Regions from separate parts of the Massilia genomosp. 1 genome, predicted to be linked through region 1. Evidence: predicted binding sites of a transcription regulator. Region 1 holds the regulator's gene; each other region holds the start of a gene.
What was found. The regulator FNR, encoded in region 1, switches genes on or off when oxygen is low (the NO sensors DNR and NnrR bind a similar motif). The targets are predictions, from matches to a motif close to TTGATNNNNATCAA.
Positions count from the first base shown of each region.

Region 2: F1735_RS14585 (XrtA system polysaccharide chain length determinant) is a predicted target of FNR. The motif match lies at 1,863-1,876, and genes of this name have one in related genera.
Region 3: F1735_RS03865 (XrtA system polysaccharide chain length determinant) is a predicted target of FNR. The motif match lies at 2,742-2,755, and genes of this name have one in related genera.
Region 4: F1735_RS24330 (agglutinin biogenesis protein MshI) is a predicted target of FNR. The motif match lies at 2,144-2,157, and genes of this name have one in related genera.

Region 1 covers NZ_WHJF01000090.1:12,435-16,769, forward strand. Annotated here, with positions in the region: gene F1735_RS36800 (hypothetical protein) at 1-774, shown strand, start outside; gene F1735_RS25570 (hypothetical protein) at 904-1,431, shown strand; gene fnr (fumarate/nitrate reduction transcriptional regulator Fnr) at 1,442-2,209, opposite strand; gene F1735_RS25580 (DEAD/DEAH box helicase) at 2,405-3,652, opposite strand; gene F1735_RS37505 (hypothetical protein) at 3,725-3,853, opposite strand; gene F1735_RS25585 (hypothetical protein) at 3,934-4,335, opposite strand, start outside.
Region 2 covers NZ_WHJF01000033.1:17,245-21,579, reverse strand. Annotated here, with positions in the region: gene F1735_RS14590 (XrtA-associated tyrosine autokinase) at 1-155, opposite strand, end outside; gene F1735_RS14585 (XrtA system polysaccharide chain length determinant) at 181-1,716, opposite strand; gene F1735_RS14580 (S1 family peptidase) at 2,226-3,020, shown strand; gene F1735_RS14575 (XrtA/PEP-CTERM system exopolysaccharide export protein) at 3,165-3,773, shown strand; gene F1735_RS14570 (hypothetical protein) at 3,998-4,335, shown strand, end outside.
Region 3 covers NZ_WHJF01000006.1:91,947-96,281, forward strand. Annotated here, with positions in the region: gene F1735_RS03855 (TIGR03088 family PEP-CTERM/XrtA system glycosyltransferase) at 1-115, opposite strand, end outside; gene F1735_RS03860 (XrtA-associated tyrosine autokinase) at 288-1,082, opposite strand; gene F1735_RS03865 (XrtA system polysaccharide chain length determinant) at 1,100-2,629, opposite strand; gene F1735_RS03870 (EDSAP-1 family PEP-CTERM protein) at 2,984-3,904, opposite strand; gene F1735_RS03875 (N-acyl amino acid synthase FeeM domain-containing protein) at 4,209-4,335, shown strand, end outside.
Region 4 covers NZ_WHJF01000081.1:8,024-12,358, reverse strand. Annotated here, with positions in the region: gene F1735_RS24340 (hypothetical protein) at 1-435, opposite strand, end outside; gene F1735_RS24335 (hypothetical protein) at 432-1,157, opposite strand; gene F1735_RS24330 (agglutinin biogenesis protein MshI) at 1,154-2,095, opposite strand; gene F1735_RS24325 (DUF6701 domain-containing protein) at 2,270-4,335, opposite strand, start outside.

The sequences.
Region 1 (4,335 bases):
GGATTCGCTTGGCCTTTTCTGGCCGTTGCGCGCCAGCCGCTGGAGCAGGCGGTCATGGTCGGCGCGCGTGGCGGCGTCGCCGTCCTCGGCAGCGGTCAACGCGGCATGGAAGCGGCAATCCCGATGGGTAGCGCTACCGCTGCGCTCGTTACCTCCGTAAACGCGCTCGCCACCATCGACGGACTGGTCTACGCAGCGGGTCCCTGGCGCGCGGTGTGCCGCAGGACCGCGTGCGGTGTCTGGGAAAGCCTGGCAGGCCGGGACACGCTGCCGGAACCGGAGCGAGACGCTCACGGCTCGAATGATGAGGGCTTCGACGTCATCGATGGCTTCAGCGCCCGGGACATCTACTGTGCGGGAGGCAAGGGCGACGTCTGGCGCTTCGACGGCGTGCGCTGGCACCAGTGCCGCGTACGGGTCGATCAGCATATCCAGGCGATCTGCTGCGCCGGCGACGGCTATGTCTACATCGGTTTGCAAGGCGGGGGCATTTTGCGCGGGCGCGAGAATTTGTGGAAGCTCATTCAAAAAACGACGCTGGCACGGCCCTTCAACGATATGGTGTGGTTTGCGGACAAGGTCTGGTGTAACTCCGACGACGGGCTCTGGACCATCGGGAATGGCAAGCTGGCGGACGCGGACGTCCCGCCGGAGGCGCGCCACCGTTCGCGTGTTCTGGCGGTGGGAGATGGCGTGATGCTGTTCGCCGGCAGATATGGCGCCGTGGTCTTCGATGGCAAGGAGTGGACACCGCTCGTGCCCGACGCCCCCTGACAGGCCGTTGAGCGCACTGGCATTGAACTATACTGTCGCGCTAGTGTCCAATCAACAACTCGAACCACGGCAGAATGGAACACCCGGATGATAAACATCGATATTCCAACTTCCAACAAGCAAGTTTTCTTGATCGGCATGCTGTTCGCGGTGCCGCTCCTGCTCACCACGGGCTTCTATTTCCTGACCCCGCATACAACAACCCCGACGGCGACGGAAACCGGCTTTGTCAGCGGCATGCTGATTGCATCGGCATTGCTGGGGCTGCTTGTATGCACAAGCATGTTCATCCGTCACTCGGTCGAGCTGACAGCCGATGCACTGGTCATCAAGCATGCCTTCTACACCTTCAGGGTCGAGCGCGCCTGCATCCAGGGGGCGGTCATCACGCGCAGTGGCGATATGAGCAGCCTGGCGATGTCGACCAAAAGAAACGGCATTGCCGCCTTCGGCTACTATTCGGGCTGGTTCAAGGTGGCACACGGGGAGCGGGCGTTTATGGCCATTTCGGGCGCGCCGGTTGTCATGCTGCGTTTCACGGGCCATCCAAAGTGCGCGCTGCTGGCCGTGAGCGGCAGCGCCACCCTCGAAGCCGAGCTTGCCGCCTGGCTGCGGGAGGGATCAGGCGCACCGGCGCAGGGTGGCGCCGGCCCGTAACGCGGCCGGCTCACGCCATCGGGCTGCACTGCTCGGTGCCGGCGGCCAGCGCCTTGAGCATGGCCGGGTCGAGCAAGCTCAGTTCGCGCTTGTCGACGCTGATCCAGCCCTGCTTTTTAAAGCGCGACAGCAGGCGGCTGATGCTTTCGATGGTCAGCCCCAGGTAATTGCCGATATCTTCGCGCGACATGCGCAGCTGGAAGCTGGTGGCCGAGTAACCGCGCGCCGCGTAACGCGCCGACAGGTTGACCAGGAATACGGCAAAGCGCTGCTCCGCCCGCATATTTCCCAGCAATAGCATGACATTTTGCTCGCGCGTGATTTCCTGGCTCATGATGCGGTGGAAATGGCGCAGCAGGGTCGGCACTTGGCCGAACAATTCTTCCAGGCGCGCGAACGGGATTTCGCACACTTCGCTGTCTTCCAGCGCGACCGCGTCGCAATGGTGGCGGTCGCCGCTGATGGCGTCCATCCCCAGCAGTTCGCCGGCCATCTGGAAACCGGTAATCTGCTGCTCGCCGTTGGCGTTGACCTGGTAGGTCTTGAAGTGGCCGAAGCGGATCGCGTACAGGTTGCGGAACGGCTCGTCCATCTGGTACAGGCGTTCGTCGCGCAACAGGCGGCGGCGCTTGCCGATAATGTTGTCGAGCCGGGTGATATCTTCGCTGTCGAGTCCCATTGGTAGGCACAGCTGATGCATGCTGCATCCTGCGCAGCTTGCCTTGAGTGCGGCGACGTTCAGCATGGCTGCCGGAACGAATGGGAGAGGCTGAGGCATAGGGTCTGACGGTTTGTGGCTTGAGCCGTATGATACCCCACAGCGACTCCGGCGCACAGGCGAATACCGGAACAGATGGGGCTGTTTGCCCGATACAGATGCGTGTTTTCCCTGCCGGGCATGCATTTTGCGCATTTGCGTTGTGCATGTCTTAACAAGGCAATCCATACCCCTGCGCATGGTGCGGCGCCGGCCTCAGCGCGGGCGGAAACGCACGTCGACCGTCGACACGTCGCCGCTGATCTTGGCTTTCTTGGGTTTCTTGGGTTTTTTCAGCACCTCGCCGGCGGTGTTGGTGAGGGGTACCCTGTGTTCCGGCGAGAAACCAGGCTCCTCGATGCGTTCCAGGGTTTGCTTCGTCAGAATTTCGATGGCGGCGAGCAATTGCACCTCATCCGCGCAGACCAGCGAGACCGCTTCGCCCGAGGCCCCCGCGCGGCCGGTGCGGCCGGTGCGATGGATGTAGTCTTCGGCCACGATCGGCAGGTCGAAATTGACCACCTGCGGCAAGTCGTCGATATCGAGCCCGCGCGCGGCCACGTCGGTCGCCACCAGGATCTTCGCTTCGCCGGCCTTGAAACGCTCGAGCGCGCGCAGGCGCGCCGGTTGCGGCTTGTCGCCGTGAATCGAATCGGCCGCGACGCCCTGCGCCTGCAAGGTCTCGACCAGCTGGTCCACGCCCTTGCGCGTCTTGACGAACACCAGCACCTGGCCCCAACGGTGCTTTTTAAGCAGGTACAAGAACAGTTCCGGCTTGCGTTTTTTGTCGACCGGCACGACCCACTGGCGGATGCGCTTGACGGTGCTGTTGCGCGGGCTGACCTCGATGCTCAAGGGGTCGCTCAGCAGCTTGCCGGCCAGGGCGCGGATCTCGTCCGAAAACGTGGCTGAAAACAGCAGGGTCTGGCGTTTTTTCGGCAGGGCGGCGAACACGGCGTCGAGTTCGCGCGAAAACCCCAGGTCGAGCATGCGGTCGGCTTCATCGAGCACCAGGGTTTCGAGCTGGTCGAACTTGAGCGCGTTCTGGCGGTACAGGTCGAGCAGGCGGCCGGGAGTGGCCACCAGCACGTCGAGTCCCTTGCGCAGCTTCATCATCTGCGGATTGATGCTCACGCCGCCGTAGGCCACGTGGGTGCGCAGCGGCAAGCCGGCCCCATAGGCGCGGAAACTCTCATGCACCTGCTCGGCCAGTTCGCGCGTCGGCACCAGCACCAGCACGCGCACCGCATTGGCGCCGACCTGGCCCTGCAAGGTCAGGCGCTGCAACAGGGGCAGGGCGAAGCCGGCGGTCTTGCCGGTGCCGGTCTGGGCGGCGGCCATCATGTCGCGCCCGGCCAGCACGGCGGGAATGGCTTGCGCCTGCACTGGCGTGGGCGTGCGGTAACCGAGCGCGTCCAGCGTGCGCACGAGGGGATCGATCAGACCGAGGGAATCAAAAGACATGGGGAAGCGACCTTGCAGCGAAAGAACAAGGGCGTAGTTTACTCTGTCCGGCGCTTGCCGGGGCGCAAAAGCCTACCGGGTCAACGACGCCGTCGCCACTTTGGGCTTGGTCGGTTCCTGCTTGTCGCCGCAGGCGGCCGTGGCCAGAACGAGCATGCAGCAGGCGGCCAGCGCCGCGAGCGAGTGAAAGCGTGGTTTCATGGCGCACTCCCTTGTAAAAAGGATATCCTACCCAAAACCACGCCCGCGCGGCGCGCTGTTCCTTGCCTGTTGCCTGCCGCTCAGAAACGGTAGCTGATACCGGCGCGCAAGACCGGATAGACCTTGTAGGCCTCGACGTCGGCTTCCATCTTCACGCGCTCGGTGGCGACATCGCGCGCCAGGGTGGCGCAGGCGGCAGCCGCGGCGGTGCATTGCGAGTTCGTCAAGCGGCCCTTCGGGTGACCTTGCCACAGCGCGCCCAGGTCGGCGCTGAGCTGCCACTTCTTGTCGGTGCTTAAGGCATTGCCCCAGCCCACGCCAACATAAGGCGCGCCCTTGTTGTACTCGATCCCGCCGTTGAGGATGCCGACCTGGCTGGCGGCGTATTGCTTGCCGTTGATGTTGAAGAAGCCGTTCGAATCCTGGCGCGCCACCATGCTGATCTTGTTGCCGTTATATACCACGCCGCCGGTCAGGCGGAA
Region 2 (4,335 bases), on a different contig from region 1:
GGCGGCGGGGCCGCGGCCGGCGCGGCCGATGCGTGCGGCGCCGCCATGGACGGCGCTGGCGGCGGCGTATCGGCCGCGCGCGCGGCGGCGCCTGGCACGCCCTGTTCGTCTTTTCTTTGTTCGATGCGGCTGGCCGCTTTTTCGATAATGCTCACGCTGTTCTCTCCAGTGAAGGCCGCATCAGAGCAGCGGTCGGACAAACAGGGCCGCCATCACGCCGCCGTAGGCGCCGAACAGCACGATCACGGCCGCGCTGAAGGCGTACAGGCGCTTGGTGCGGATGACCTTTTGTTCGTTGGTCCAGTTCATGCCGATGCTGCCGAGGATAGGAATGCCGGTCACGTCGCGCAGGCTGCCCTGACTCATGAAGGTCGGACGCAGTTGGCTCATCAGCAGGGCCACGCCCAGGCCGGCCGCCAGCGCGGCGGCGAACACGAACGAGAACAGGCGGTGGCGGTTCGGTCCCGACGGCGTCGAGGGCACGGTGGGCGGATCGATCACGCGGAAGGTCAGCATGTCGGTGGCCGAACTGAGGTCGCCCGAGAGCTTGGCCGCTTCGCGCCGGCCGACCAGTTTTTCGTAATTCTCTTTGTTGATCAGGTAGTCGCGGTTGAGCTGGGCCAGCTGGGCCTCGACTTCGGGCGCGTTGGTGCTCTGCGAGCGCAGGCGCGCCACGCGGCTCGTGTATTCGCCCACGCGCGCCTTGAGCGAAGCGACCCGCGCTTCTTCCACCGACAGCGCCACGTTCATTTGCTGCAGCATGGGGCTGTAGTTGGCGCCGGGGTCGTTGTTGCGCTTGTTGCGCTTGGCTTCTTCGAGCTTGCGCGCTTCGAGCTGGGCGATCAGGCGGCGCGCCGCCACGATGTCGGGATGGGCGTCGGTGTACTGCATGCGCAGGCCGTCGAGATTCTTGTTGAGCGCCGCGATGCGCGCATCGATTTCGGGATTGGCCACGGTGGCCGCTTCCGGCGGCGTGAGCGGGGCCGGTTCTTCGCCGGCGATCTGGCGCTTGATGGCGTTGCGCGCCTGCTCGGCTTCGGTCAGTTCCAGGCGCGCCTGGTTGAGCGAGTCTTCGAGCGTGGCCATGTTGGCGCTGAAGTCGCCGCCGGCGCGCGGCAGCATGCCGAGGTGCTTGATCTTGAATTCCTTGAGCGCGTTTTCGGCCTGCACCAGCTTTTCTTCGTAATTCTTGATCTGGTCGTCGATGAACTGCACCGCTTTTTCGGAATCCTGCTTCTTGCCGCCGAAGCTGCCTTCCACGAAGATGGTCAGCAGCGACTGCACGATGTCCTTGCCCAGCTTGGGGTTGGAATTCTTGTACGAGATGGTGTAGATGTCGTCACGCTCGGTGCCGCCGATGCTGATCTGCGCCATCAGCTCGTCGATCAGCTTTTCATTGTCCTTGGGCGTGGACGCCTTGATGTCGAGGTCGACCATGCGCATGACGCGCTCGACGTTGGGACGGCTGATCAGGGTGCGCCGCATGAAGGCCACCTGCTGGTCCACGTTCGGTACCGTCGTCATGCCCGACAGCAGCGGTTGCAGGATGCTCTGGGTATCGACGTACACCCGGGCCGAGGCCTGGTATTCATTCGGCAAGCGGTACACCACCGCCCAGCCCACGATGGCCACGATCCAGGAAATGACGACCGCGTACCAGCGGTATTTCCAGATCGCTTTGAGGAAGTTCGTCAGTAGGGCCTGCAGTTCTGCCATCTCGTCAATCTCGCCATAAAGGGTATCCCGGGAAGGTATCCCGGGAGGGTGGCCCAGGCCGGCCGCTGTGTACGCACATGCGGACGCAGCGCCCGGTGCCGCATCGCGCCAGCCAACGTGTTATCGGATGCACAAAAAACAATTTATTGTTGCAGCTCAAGGAGCATGACAATGAATTGCTCTAAGGCATTGATTAATAATCATATGATACAGGAAATTCGTTTCCTGCTGATATTGAATTCGCCCACATAGTATACGTTCAACAATTGTTTACGGCATCACTCATGTATTCAATGACAATTCGGCCAATCCTGTTGCCCCTCGCAAAGAGTTTCGCACATCGATTCGCCAAACAGGAAGAAAACCGTGGCCTTGCGCGCCGAAATTACAACAGTGGTGAAGCGACCATGATCAGCCGGTTTGCGTGAATGAAACTAGTTGTTGCCGGCGCGCCAATCGGGTACTGTCGGCGCATGACTTCTTCCCTCCTTTTACGCGCCGGTGTCGGCATGCGCCCAAGCCTTGCCGGCGCCCTGCTTGCCGCCCTTGCCTGGGCGCCCGGTGCGGCCGCCGGCGCCACCTTCGGCCAGGTGATCGCCGCGGTCAAGCCCTCGGTGGTCGGAATCGGCACCTACCAGCCCACGCGCAGCCCGGCCATCGTGTTCGTGGCCACCGGCTTTGTCACCGGCGACGGCCTGAGCGTGATCACGAACGCGCACGGCATCCCCGAGACGCTCGACAGCGAACGCAATGAAACGCTGGGCATCGTCATCGCCAAAGGCGACAAGGTCGACTTCCGCCCCGCCAGGCTGGCCGGGCTCGACCGCCTGCACGACCTGGCCCACCTGCGCCTGGCCGGCGCGCCGATGCCGGCCCTGCGCCTGGGCGACGGCGGCGCGGTCGAGGAAGGCCAGGCGCTGGCGTTTACCGGCTTTCCGCTCGGCATGGTGCTCGGCTTGCATCCGGTGACCCACCGCGCCATGTTGTCGGCCATTACGCCGCTGGTGATGCCCTCGGTCAGTGCGCGCAAGCTCGATGCGCGCGCGATTGCGCAACTGGCGCGCGCGCCCTCGCCCATCTACCAGCTTGACGGCACGGCGTATCCGGGCAACAGCGGCAGCCCGGTCTACGATCCCGACAGCGGCCAGGTGCTGGCGGTGCTGAACATGGTGTTCGTCAAGGGATTGAAGGAAAATGCGATCAGCAACCCGAGCGGCATCAGCTACGCCATCCCGGTGATCCATGTGCGCACGCTGCTGCAACAACAAACATCAACGCAAACAACGCCGCAAACAACACCGTGAGGAAAGAAAAGCGTGTCCTCCCTTTCGCTTGAAAAACTTCATGCTAAAATAGAAACTGTTGTAATTAAAATTGCATTATAGTAATTTAATACCGGCGCGGTCCGCATAAAGGAAAATCAGGTGAACACGTTCAAATCGCATACGATGAAATGGCTTGGCGCCAGCGCGCTGGCCCTGTCGACCCTGCTCCTGGGCGGCTGCGCCTCCCAGGTCTCGACCGTGGTGCCCGATCCGGGGCCGGCCAGCGCCCATGAATACCTGATCGGCCCGGGCGACACCGTCAATATCGTGGTGTGGCGCAATCCGGAAGTGTCGACCACGGTGCCGGTGCGTCCGGATGGCAAGATCACCACCCCGCTGGTGGAAGACTTGCAGGCCAGCGGCAAAACCTCGACCACCCTGGCGCGCGATATCGAAAAAGCGCTCGAAAAATACATCCAGCAACCGGTGGTGACCGTCATCGTGACCAGTTTCGTCGGCAATTACAGCGAGCAGATCCGCGTGATCGGGCAAGCCGCCCGTCCGCAAGCGCTCGCTTACCGGCGCGACATGTCGCTGATGGATGTGCTGATCGCGGTCGGCGGCGTCACCGAGTTCGCTTCTGGCAATAAGGCCATCGTGATCCGCAAGGTGGACGGCAAGTCGGAAAAGCTGGCCGTGCGCTTGAACGACCTGATCAAGCAGGGCGATATTTCGGCGAATATCTACATGCGCCCCGGCGATGTGCTGGTGATTCCCGAAAGCTTCTTCTAAAGGCGGTCGACAGACGGCCCAAATGGTGGAATACTTGCGCGAAAGACAGGATGTCGGTTTTTTTTACAGGATAGACCGTCTGGCGCCGGCGCCGCTAACACACAGCGCCACCAAGCCTTTGATCTGCATCAGATTTTGGCGCCGGGGCGCGGCATTGGAATAAAAATTGCTTCAACTCTGTATCAGGCATGCCTGACGCTGCCGTTCAATTCGAGGAAACTGACGTGACTATCAATCATCAAGCGGACCGCGCCAGCGGCGAAGCAGTAGCGCCGCTCGCGCCCTTGTCGGCGTCCGGCAACGCGCGGCGCCGCTTTACGCGCGCCGGCATCGGCGCGTCCGGGGTCCTGATGACCCTGGCCAGCCAGCCGGGCATGGCCGCCACCGTCTGCGCCTCGCCGTCCGGCTCGCTGTCGAACGGCTTGCAATCGAGCCACCGGCCTGACAATCCGCTCACCTGCGGCGGCAATTCGCCGGGCTTTTATGCCAACAACACGGCCGCATGGCCGTCGAACCCGGCGCCGGCGCGTAAATTCAAGGATATTTTCCCGGTCAACGCCAG
Region 3 (4,335 bases), on a different contig from region 1:
AGCGTTCGGGCGGCATGTGCTTGATCAGGTTGATCAGTCCGTTTTCGAGGCCGCCGATGTCGAGCTGGTGGATCAGATGCACCACGAGGCGCGGCGGTTCAAGGGAAGTAGTCATGGTCGACTCCAAAGGTTCATCGGGCGAACGGGAACAAACAGGGTGGCGCGGATAGCGCCGCCCTCAACTACACATCGGTGTCAGGTCTGACATTCGGACACGAGCTCAACTGCAATGCTGCCGAGCCCGTGTCCGAATGTCAGACCTGACACCAGCTTTTGTTTGGCATCGGCTAGTCGTAGTAGCCGTGGTAATCGCCGCCGTTGAAGGCGCGCGCCTTGTTGCAGATCAGGTCGACGTGGGCGCAGTTGTCGAGCCGCAGCAGCGCTTCCTTGACTTCGCGCTGGGTCGTCGTCTCGGACTCGACCACCATCACCACCTGGCCCATCTGCGCCGCCAGCACCGCCGCTTCGGTGGTCAGCAGCAAGGGCGGCGAGTCGAAAATCACGATCCGGTCCGGGTAGCGGTTGGCAATTTCCGAGAGCAGCTTGCTCATCGCGTGGCTGGCCAGCAGTTCGGTGGCGTGCTTGTTGTTGCGCCCCGCCGGCAACAGGCTCAGGGTCGGGATATTGGTCTTGAGGATCACATCCGACAGGCTCAGGTCGCCATTGAGCAAGATATCCATCAGCCCCAGCCCCGGCGCCAGGCCGAGCGTGCGCAGCACCGAGGGACGGGCGACGTCGGCGTCGACCAGCAGCACGGTGTGGTCTTTTTCCATGGCGATGCTCATCGCCAGGTTGATCGCACAGTAGGTCTTGCCTTCGCCGGGCAGGGCGCTGGTGACGACGATCAGGTTGCCGTGCCGGACCCCGCCGGACACCGCCGCGCGCGCATTGCGCAGCAGCGGGCGCTTGATGATGCGAAAATCTTCAGCCACGCTGGTGCGCCCGCCGTCGTGGGTCACCATGCCCATCTGCTGCAGGCGCGCCAGGTTGATGTCGACTTCGCGCAACTGCTCGGCGTTGTGGGCGCCGGCGGGCGCGTCGGGGCCGTGCGGCGCAGCGGCCGGAGTGAGGGAACTGTCCACGTTGTACTCCCTGGGGCTTAGCCCGTGAGAAATCCGGATGCCATGATCGTGCCGTACAGGCCGAGCAAGGCGGTGAAGGCCGCGCCGAGCAGGTATTGCCCGCGGCGCAGCTTGGTGCGTTCGGCATCGTTCCAGGTCATCGATACCGTACCGAGCACGTTCAGTCCGGTGATCTCGCGCAGCGCGCTGGGGCTGACGAATGTCGGACGGACCTGGCTGATCAGCAGCGCCGCGCCCAGCCCGGCGCACAGGGCGATCAAGAGCACGCCGGTGTGGAACAGGCGCCGGTTGGGGCCGACCGGCGAGAGCGGCATGGTGGGCGGATCGATGATGCGGAACGTCATCATCTCGGTCGAGGAACTCAGGTCGCCCGAGAGCCTGGCCGACTCGCGCCGCGCGATCAGCTTTTCGTAGTTGTCCTTGTTGATTTCATAGTCGCGGTTGAGCTGGGCCAGTTGCGATTCGACTTCCGGCACGGCATTGCTCTGTTCGCGCAGGCGCTCGTGGCGCACGCTGTATTCATGTACCCGCACCCGCATCGCCGCCACCTTGGCGTCGGCCTCGGTCAGGGCCACCTTGAGCTGCTGCAGCATGGGACTGTAAAAACGGCCGGGGTCGCCATCGCGCTGGGCCAGCTTGCTTTCCTCGATCTTGCGCGCTTCGAGCTGGGCCAGCAGGCGGCGCGCGCTGACCACGTCCGGGTGCAGGTCGGTGTATTGCAGGCGCAGGGTGTCGAGGTTCTTGTTGATGGCGGCGATGCGGGCGTCGATGTCGGGATTGACGATGGCGCGCGGACGCGGATCGGCTCCGGCCGGCAGCGGGTCGCCGTTGATGCGCGCCTGGATCGCAATGCGCGCCTGTTCGGCTTCGAGCAGGTCGATGCGCGCGGTGCTGAGGGCGTCGCTGGCGATGGCCAGTTGGGCGCTGTAATCGACGCCCTGGCGCGGCAACAGCGCGCTGTTGCGCAGCTTGAATTCCTTGACCGTGTTTTCGGCCGCCACCAGGCGTTGCTCGTAGCTTTTGATCTGCTCGTCGATGAAGCGGATGGCGTACTGGGAATCGGCTTTCTTGCCCTTGAAGCTGCCTTCCAAAAAGATGGTCAGCAAGGCTTGCACCACGTCATGCACCTGCTTGGGATTGTCGCCGCCGTAGGTGATCGAATAGATATCGTTGGTGGTGGTGCCGGAAATTTTCAGCCGCGTGGCCAGTTCGTCGATCTGGTGCTCGCGCTGGCGCGGCGTGGTGGCATCCACATCGAGGTCGACCATGCGCAACACGCGCTCCAGGTTCGGCCGGCTGAGCAGGGTGCGGCTCATGATCGATACTTGTTGCTGCACGTTCGGCATGCTGGTCATGCTGGCCATGAGCGGCTTGAGGATGCTCTGGGTATCGACAAACACGCGGGCCGAACTCTGGTAGTCGTTCGGCAGGCGCAGCACCACCACCCAGCCCAGCGATGCCACGACCCACATGGTGCCGAGGGCGAGCCAGCGATATTTCCAGATGCCTCGCACATGCAGCAGCAACTGGCTGATGAAGTCCTCCATATCGTGTGGGTCTCCGTAAGTCGGGCGGCGATGGGAAGCGACACTGCCAGCTTCACTACTCGTTCGATTATATGTCCGTGGAAACTGTAAGTTTCCGCTGATCACGGGCGCGTTGATTCGCGTCAAGCGTAAAAAGAGCATGCGTCCGCGGCCTGCCCCTGCCAAAAAAATTGCCCGGTCAGGCGCGCTCCTGACCGGAAAAATGCCGGCTGACAGCGAGCCGTGCATCAGGGCCCGGCGGGGCGGTCCGACGCCCGCATCCCCAGCCGGCGCCGACCGCGCAGCACCGGCTGCGAGCCCTGGAATGGCCGCCAACAGCGTGGCCGCCTTGTTCTTCTTGTCTGCATGGCCGGCCTATTTGCGGCGCCGCGTCATCAGCGACATCCCCAGCAGGCCGAGGCCGAAAAGCGCCAGGCTGCCCGGTTCCGGCACCGCCGTCTTCTGCATGGCGTTGGCATACGTGGACTGGTTGATGGTCAGCTGATACATTTCATTGGCGTTGAGTTGGAGCGATCTGGCCGAAAATGTCAGCCAGCCCGGGTCGTAGGTCGAGGTGCCAAAGGCGTGGCCATTGCGGCTGGTCGAGCCATCGCCGTTGAGTTGGCCCGGTGTGTAGTTGAGCATCATTTCGCCGGTTGTCGCATTCTTGATATTGATGCTCCAATCCAGGCGGGCGATGGCGTTGGTCTCACTCCCGCTGCCGATGCTGGCATAGGCCTGCGTCATCGGCTTGGCGTCGAAGGAGATGGACATGCTGTCGCTCGTGCCGAGAGTGAATTGGAATAAGGTCTGGGTACCGACGTCGGACCTGCCGCCGGCGTGGCCGTCGCTGCCCAGGGAAGCCTCACCGCGCGTCTCGACGCGTGCCCCGGCCGCGCGCGAACCGATGGTCACGGCGTTGCCGGTCATGTTCTGGTCGGCATAGCCGAAGGTGCCGGGCACGCTTGGCAGTGCGGAATAGTGGGCAAAGTCGTTTTCGGCGCGCGGCGACGTGGGCAGGCCGACGAACTGGTGCGCCAGGTCGGGCGTGCTGCCGTCGATCGTCGCGGTGGAGCTCACGCCGTTGAGAGAAGCGGTGGAGGTGACACTGACGTTGTCGAAGAACGTGGTGAAATCCGTCGATTTAAAGGCGTCACCGCTGGAATGAAGCAGGCGGAAATTGTCGATCAGGAGGACGGACTGGGCGAATGCATCGGCGCGCGCGCCGTTCATTGCGGCCAGGCAGAGACCGGCAATCGCCGCATGTTTCATCAGGGATGTCGGGACTAGTTTCATAATTGACTCTCCGGTGGGATCAGGTGGGGAAGCGTCGACAGCTTGCGGCGCCGCCGTGCCAACCATCTATGCAGCAAGCGTGCCAGCTCACTTTTTCTTTTGTTATCAATGGCTTGTGAAATACGGCTGCGCAGTTATTCTTGTTTCCCGGCAGGATGCAAAATTTCTCGACTGTCCATGTTTGTTGCAGAACAATGTCTCGGCGCACAGCGTGAACTTCCTTACTGATGGCCCTGTCTGACCTACACAACTTTGCGCGCGGACCGGCAGGCGGACCGTGCGATCACGTGGAAGGAAGATAGCCATGTTTCAAGACGATCTACCGATTGCAACCTTCGAGATGCCGGCGGGCTTACGCGTGCCGGAACCGAGCGAGGCGCCGTCGGCGGCGCCCGATACCGGGCAGCAGCTACAGGTTTTCCATATCCGCC
Region 4 (4,335 bases), on a different contig from region 1:
GAACGAGCCGGCGAATGGCATCGCCGGCAAGCTTTTCACGCCCACCAGGCGCAGCCGGCCGTTGGCCTTGAGAATGCGTTCGAGCAGCGGCGCGATGGTCTCGGGCGTGACCAGGCTGTTGTGCGCGGTGCGCAGGCTGTCCGACAGCCTGGTGCTGGCACCCTTGATCACCGCCAGCCGCGCGCGGTTGTCGCGGTCGGGGTCGACCGCGTTCGTTTGCGCCAAGGCCGTGATTTCGGCATCGATGCCGAGCATATTGTTTTGCTGCTGGCTGATCTGGTTGCGCAACATCTTCTGGCGCGCAAGCAGGGGATCGAACAGGAGGGCGAACAGCACGAACACGACCACGCCGACCGTGGCGCCGAACACCATGGCGCGCTCGCGCACGCTCATGGCGTCGATTTTCAGTTGCAGCTTGAGCAGGCGCGCTTTCATTTGGCGGCCTCCGCTTTGATGCTGGCCGCTACCTGCTTCACGTCGGGCGGCGTGGCGTCGGCAGCGCGCGGCGCGGCGGCCACGCGCGCGGGCGCCACGTCCTGCAGGGTGAAATCGATATACGGCGCCATCTGGCCCGGATCTGGCGCATCCTTGCCGTCAAGCTGCAGGCGCGCCCGGCTCATTTGCAGGCTGGAAAAATTCTTCCCCTGCATGGCCGCTTCGCGCGTGAGGCGGGTGACGAAAGCCGGCACCAGGCTGGCGTCGAGCGCGCGGCCCTGCAAGCCGATATGGTGGCCGTCGCCGCCGATGTACACCCCGGTCAGCCACAGGTCGGCGCCGGCCTGGCGCGCCAGCGCCTTGAAGTAGCGCGCATACCCTTTGCGCGCCACGACCAGGGTTTGTCCGCCCAGCACCTTCGAGACATCGTGCAAGGAAGCGAGGTCGGCTTCGGCGCGGGCGATCTCCAGCTCGAGCTCGCGGCTTTTCTGGCGCGGGGCGAATTCGGCGATGACCCTGGCCTGGCGCTCCTTTTTCAAGACCAGCTGGTCGGCGCCGGCGGCCGCTTCGGCTTCCAGCCGGCCGATGCTGTGGCGGCCCACCATCACCATGGCCAGCGCGCCGGCCACCAGCACGCCGAGCGCGAGCAGCATGTTGCTGGACGTAAAAATCTTCTTCTGCTTGAGAAACTCCGGGTTGAACAGATTGATTTGCTGGCTCAAGAGGCAACCTCCTCATCCCGCAGGGCCGCGCCCAGGGTCAGGAAAAAGCGCTGCTGCTGCGCGGCGGCGGCCAGTTCCGGCACCCCATCGAGGTCCAGCACGCTGGCCAGGTCGAGCGACTCGACCTTGGTATACAGGTTGCTGGACAGGTATTCGTCCAGGCCGCTCGCGCCGGTCGGCGCCAGCACCAGTTTCGAGACGTTGATGAAGTTGTACTGGCGGTCGAAATGGTCGAGCGAACGTTGCAATTCCAGGGTGATCTTGTCGTAGCACACGTGCTTGCGATCATGGTCGCTGTCGAGCAATTGTTCGAGCGTTACGTCGATCCGGCGCGCCAGGTACAACTCGGCGTTATAGGTGACGGTCAGCAAGCCGCCCTCGCTGCTGAACGAGAGCACGGCCACGCCGCGCCCTTCCGGTTCGAGCAGGGCCGAGATATTCCGTTGCGCCATTTCGGGAATGTCGATCACCGCCAGCGGCACGCCGGCGTTGACGAAGCGGTTCTGGCGGCTTTCGATCAGGCTGTTGCGCGCGGCCACCGCGAACAGCGACTGGCTGCGGCCCTGAGCCTTGTCGGTGGGAATGTCGAGCACATCGATGCCGGCCTGGTCGGCCGGAAAATCGAGCATGTCCTTCAGGCGCCAGCGCACGGCGGTGCGCAGCTCGTCGGCCGGCACGTTGGGGGCCTCGACCGAGAGCAACTGGTATTCACCGGCGCCGAGCACGGTCGCGCAGCGAAAACTGCTCGCGTGCAAGTCCTTGCCGGTCTTTTCCAGCATGTCGGGGCCGTTGCCTTTGTCGGCCGCATAAAACGCCGCCAGGGTGACGCGCGGCTTGCCCCCGGCCTGGTGCTTGACGCGCGCCGCGAACACGCCCTCGCCATGCAGGGCGATGACCAGCAAACCATCCTTCTTCTTTGATCTCGAGAAAAATCCCATGCCCGCAATCTATATCAATACCGCGCGCGAAGGTCGTGCGGTAGCTTCTTGATTATATTCAAGTTTCATCGCGATTTAACACGAAATTTGCGATCAGCAACTGAAAGCGTCGGATTTCCACCGCATAGTGATAGCAGTATGGAATCTTCCGTACCTGTTCCCCCGGCGCGCCCATCAGAAAATCTCGCGGATATAGATCAGCGGCGTGGTCTTGTACACGCCGAAGGTGAGCCTGCCGGGCGTGGACGGCAGCCACACGGGCAGGTTGAGGGCGGCGTCGACGCTGCCGGTCTTGCCGGTCGGCGCCAGCTTGAACTTGAGCACGCCCTCCTTCATGTACGCCGTGCCGAGCGTGGCCTTGGGGTCGGGAAAGGGCGTGAGCCCATTGCAGCTCGTCATGTTGCCCTTGCATTGGGTATAACTGAGCCGCAATTGGGCGCCGGCGACGCTGTGCGGCAAGCTCACCTGGCCCGAGCCGGCTTCCGGTGGCGGCGGGATGCTGATGGCGTCGCTGGCGCTACCGACCCAGCGGCCATTGGTGGCGCTGGTGCCGGTCCAGTATTGGGCGCGCATGGTCACCGCCAGCGGCAGCAGTTCCGAACCGAAGGCATTTTCGACCAGCATCCGGCCGCGCGCGATTTTGGTGCCGCCCTCGACCGACAAGGCGGCGCGGTTCGAGGTGACCAGGTCGGCGTCGCTGGCGCGCAGGTAGATATCGAGCGGCTCATAGGTGGTGGCGGCATAGTCGTAGCTCGGCCAGGTGGTGGCCACGCCCTGGATGAACACCGTCTGCGCATCGGTGATCGCACTGGGCGTGAGCGTGCCCTTGGTGGCCTGGACCGCACCGCCCATCGTGGTGAACGGCAGCAGCTTGGGCGACTTGACGAACTTGCCCTGGTAGAACTTGGTGATCTGGCCGACCGCATTTACGGCCCGCACGACGGTCTGGATCGGCTGCTTCGAATAATGCAGGCCGAGATTCTTGCAGTCGAGCGGATGCGGCGCGGCGCAATACATGATGATCGGCACGTCGGTCTGGAAGTAGCCCGGATAAAAGCGGCCCAGCGCGATACCGTTGCTGGTGACGTCGGCCGTATCGAGATAGGTCGACCCTTGCATGTGCGCGCGCACATTGATGATGCCGGCTTCGGCGAAGGTAAAGTTGGCGCCGCTGGCGGCGCCGCCGCTGAACGGCGCAAACTCCCCTTCCACCTGGGGAAACGGATCGCCGTTGAAAACCGCCATGTCGGCGAACGCCAGCGCTTCCGACGTGGGGTCGCCCGGATCGGCGTAGTTGAGCGAATCGATGGCGACCGTGGTGATCAGGTCGACCATCTGCGGGGTGGTTTCCCTGCCAAAATTGGGCGTCGGCAAGCCGTCGAAGTTTTGCGCAATCACATCGAGGGTAAAGCCGGCGCCGGCCTTCCAGAAGCGGCCGATATCGGCCGTCATCTTGGTCTGCTCGATCAGGCCGGCCGGATTGGCCAGCGGCGTGCTCAAGGCGAATTTGTAGGGCCGCACGACGAACTGGCCGCTGGTGCTCACCTGCGCCAGCGCCGAGGCGGTCTCGGCCATCAGCAGTTCGACCTGGCCGACGTCCGAGTACACGAACGCCAGCGGCGGCGAGGTGGCCGCGTTCGGATCGAAGCTCAGCGCAATGGCTTGCCACTGGGTCGCGCTTTGCGCCGCGGACGCCCCGATGCACGCTTTCAGGGCAATGTTCTTGAACTTGGCGACGCCGCCGGCGCCCGTGGTCGGGTTGACGCACTTGAGCGAAAACTGCAGGGTCGGCGTGCTGGTGGGTGGCACCACGGTCTTGAAATTGAGGTCGAGCGCGGTGTTGTCGATCGCCGTGATGTACACCGTGCCGTTCACCGCAGCCTGCTGGGTCGGCATGCTCAGGTAATTGCACTGGCCGACGCTGCCGGGCGTGATGCCGGTCCGGCACGGGCTGTCGGTAAACACATACCTGGCGCTGGAAAAGCTGATGGTCTTGCTGGCGCTGTTGTTGGCCAGGTCGTTATCGAACTGCAAGCCGCCGACGCTGGCATTGGCGGTCATGCTGCCCGGCGCGGTCAGGGCGATCCGGGTGCTGATGGTCAGGGCCGGCGCCACCTCGCCCACCGCCAGCTGCTCGGGCGAGACGCAGGTGACCACCTGGCCCGAGCGCGAGCAGGTCCAGTCGGTGCCGCCGGCCGAAATGAAATCGAGCCCGGTCGGCAAGGTGTGCTTGACGGTGA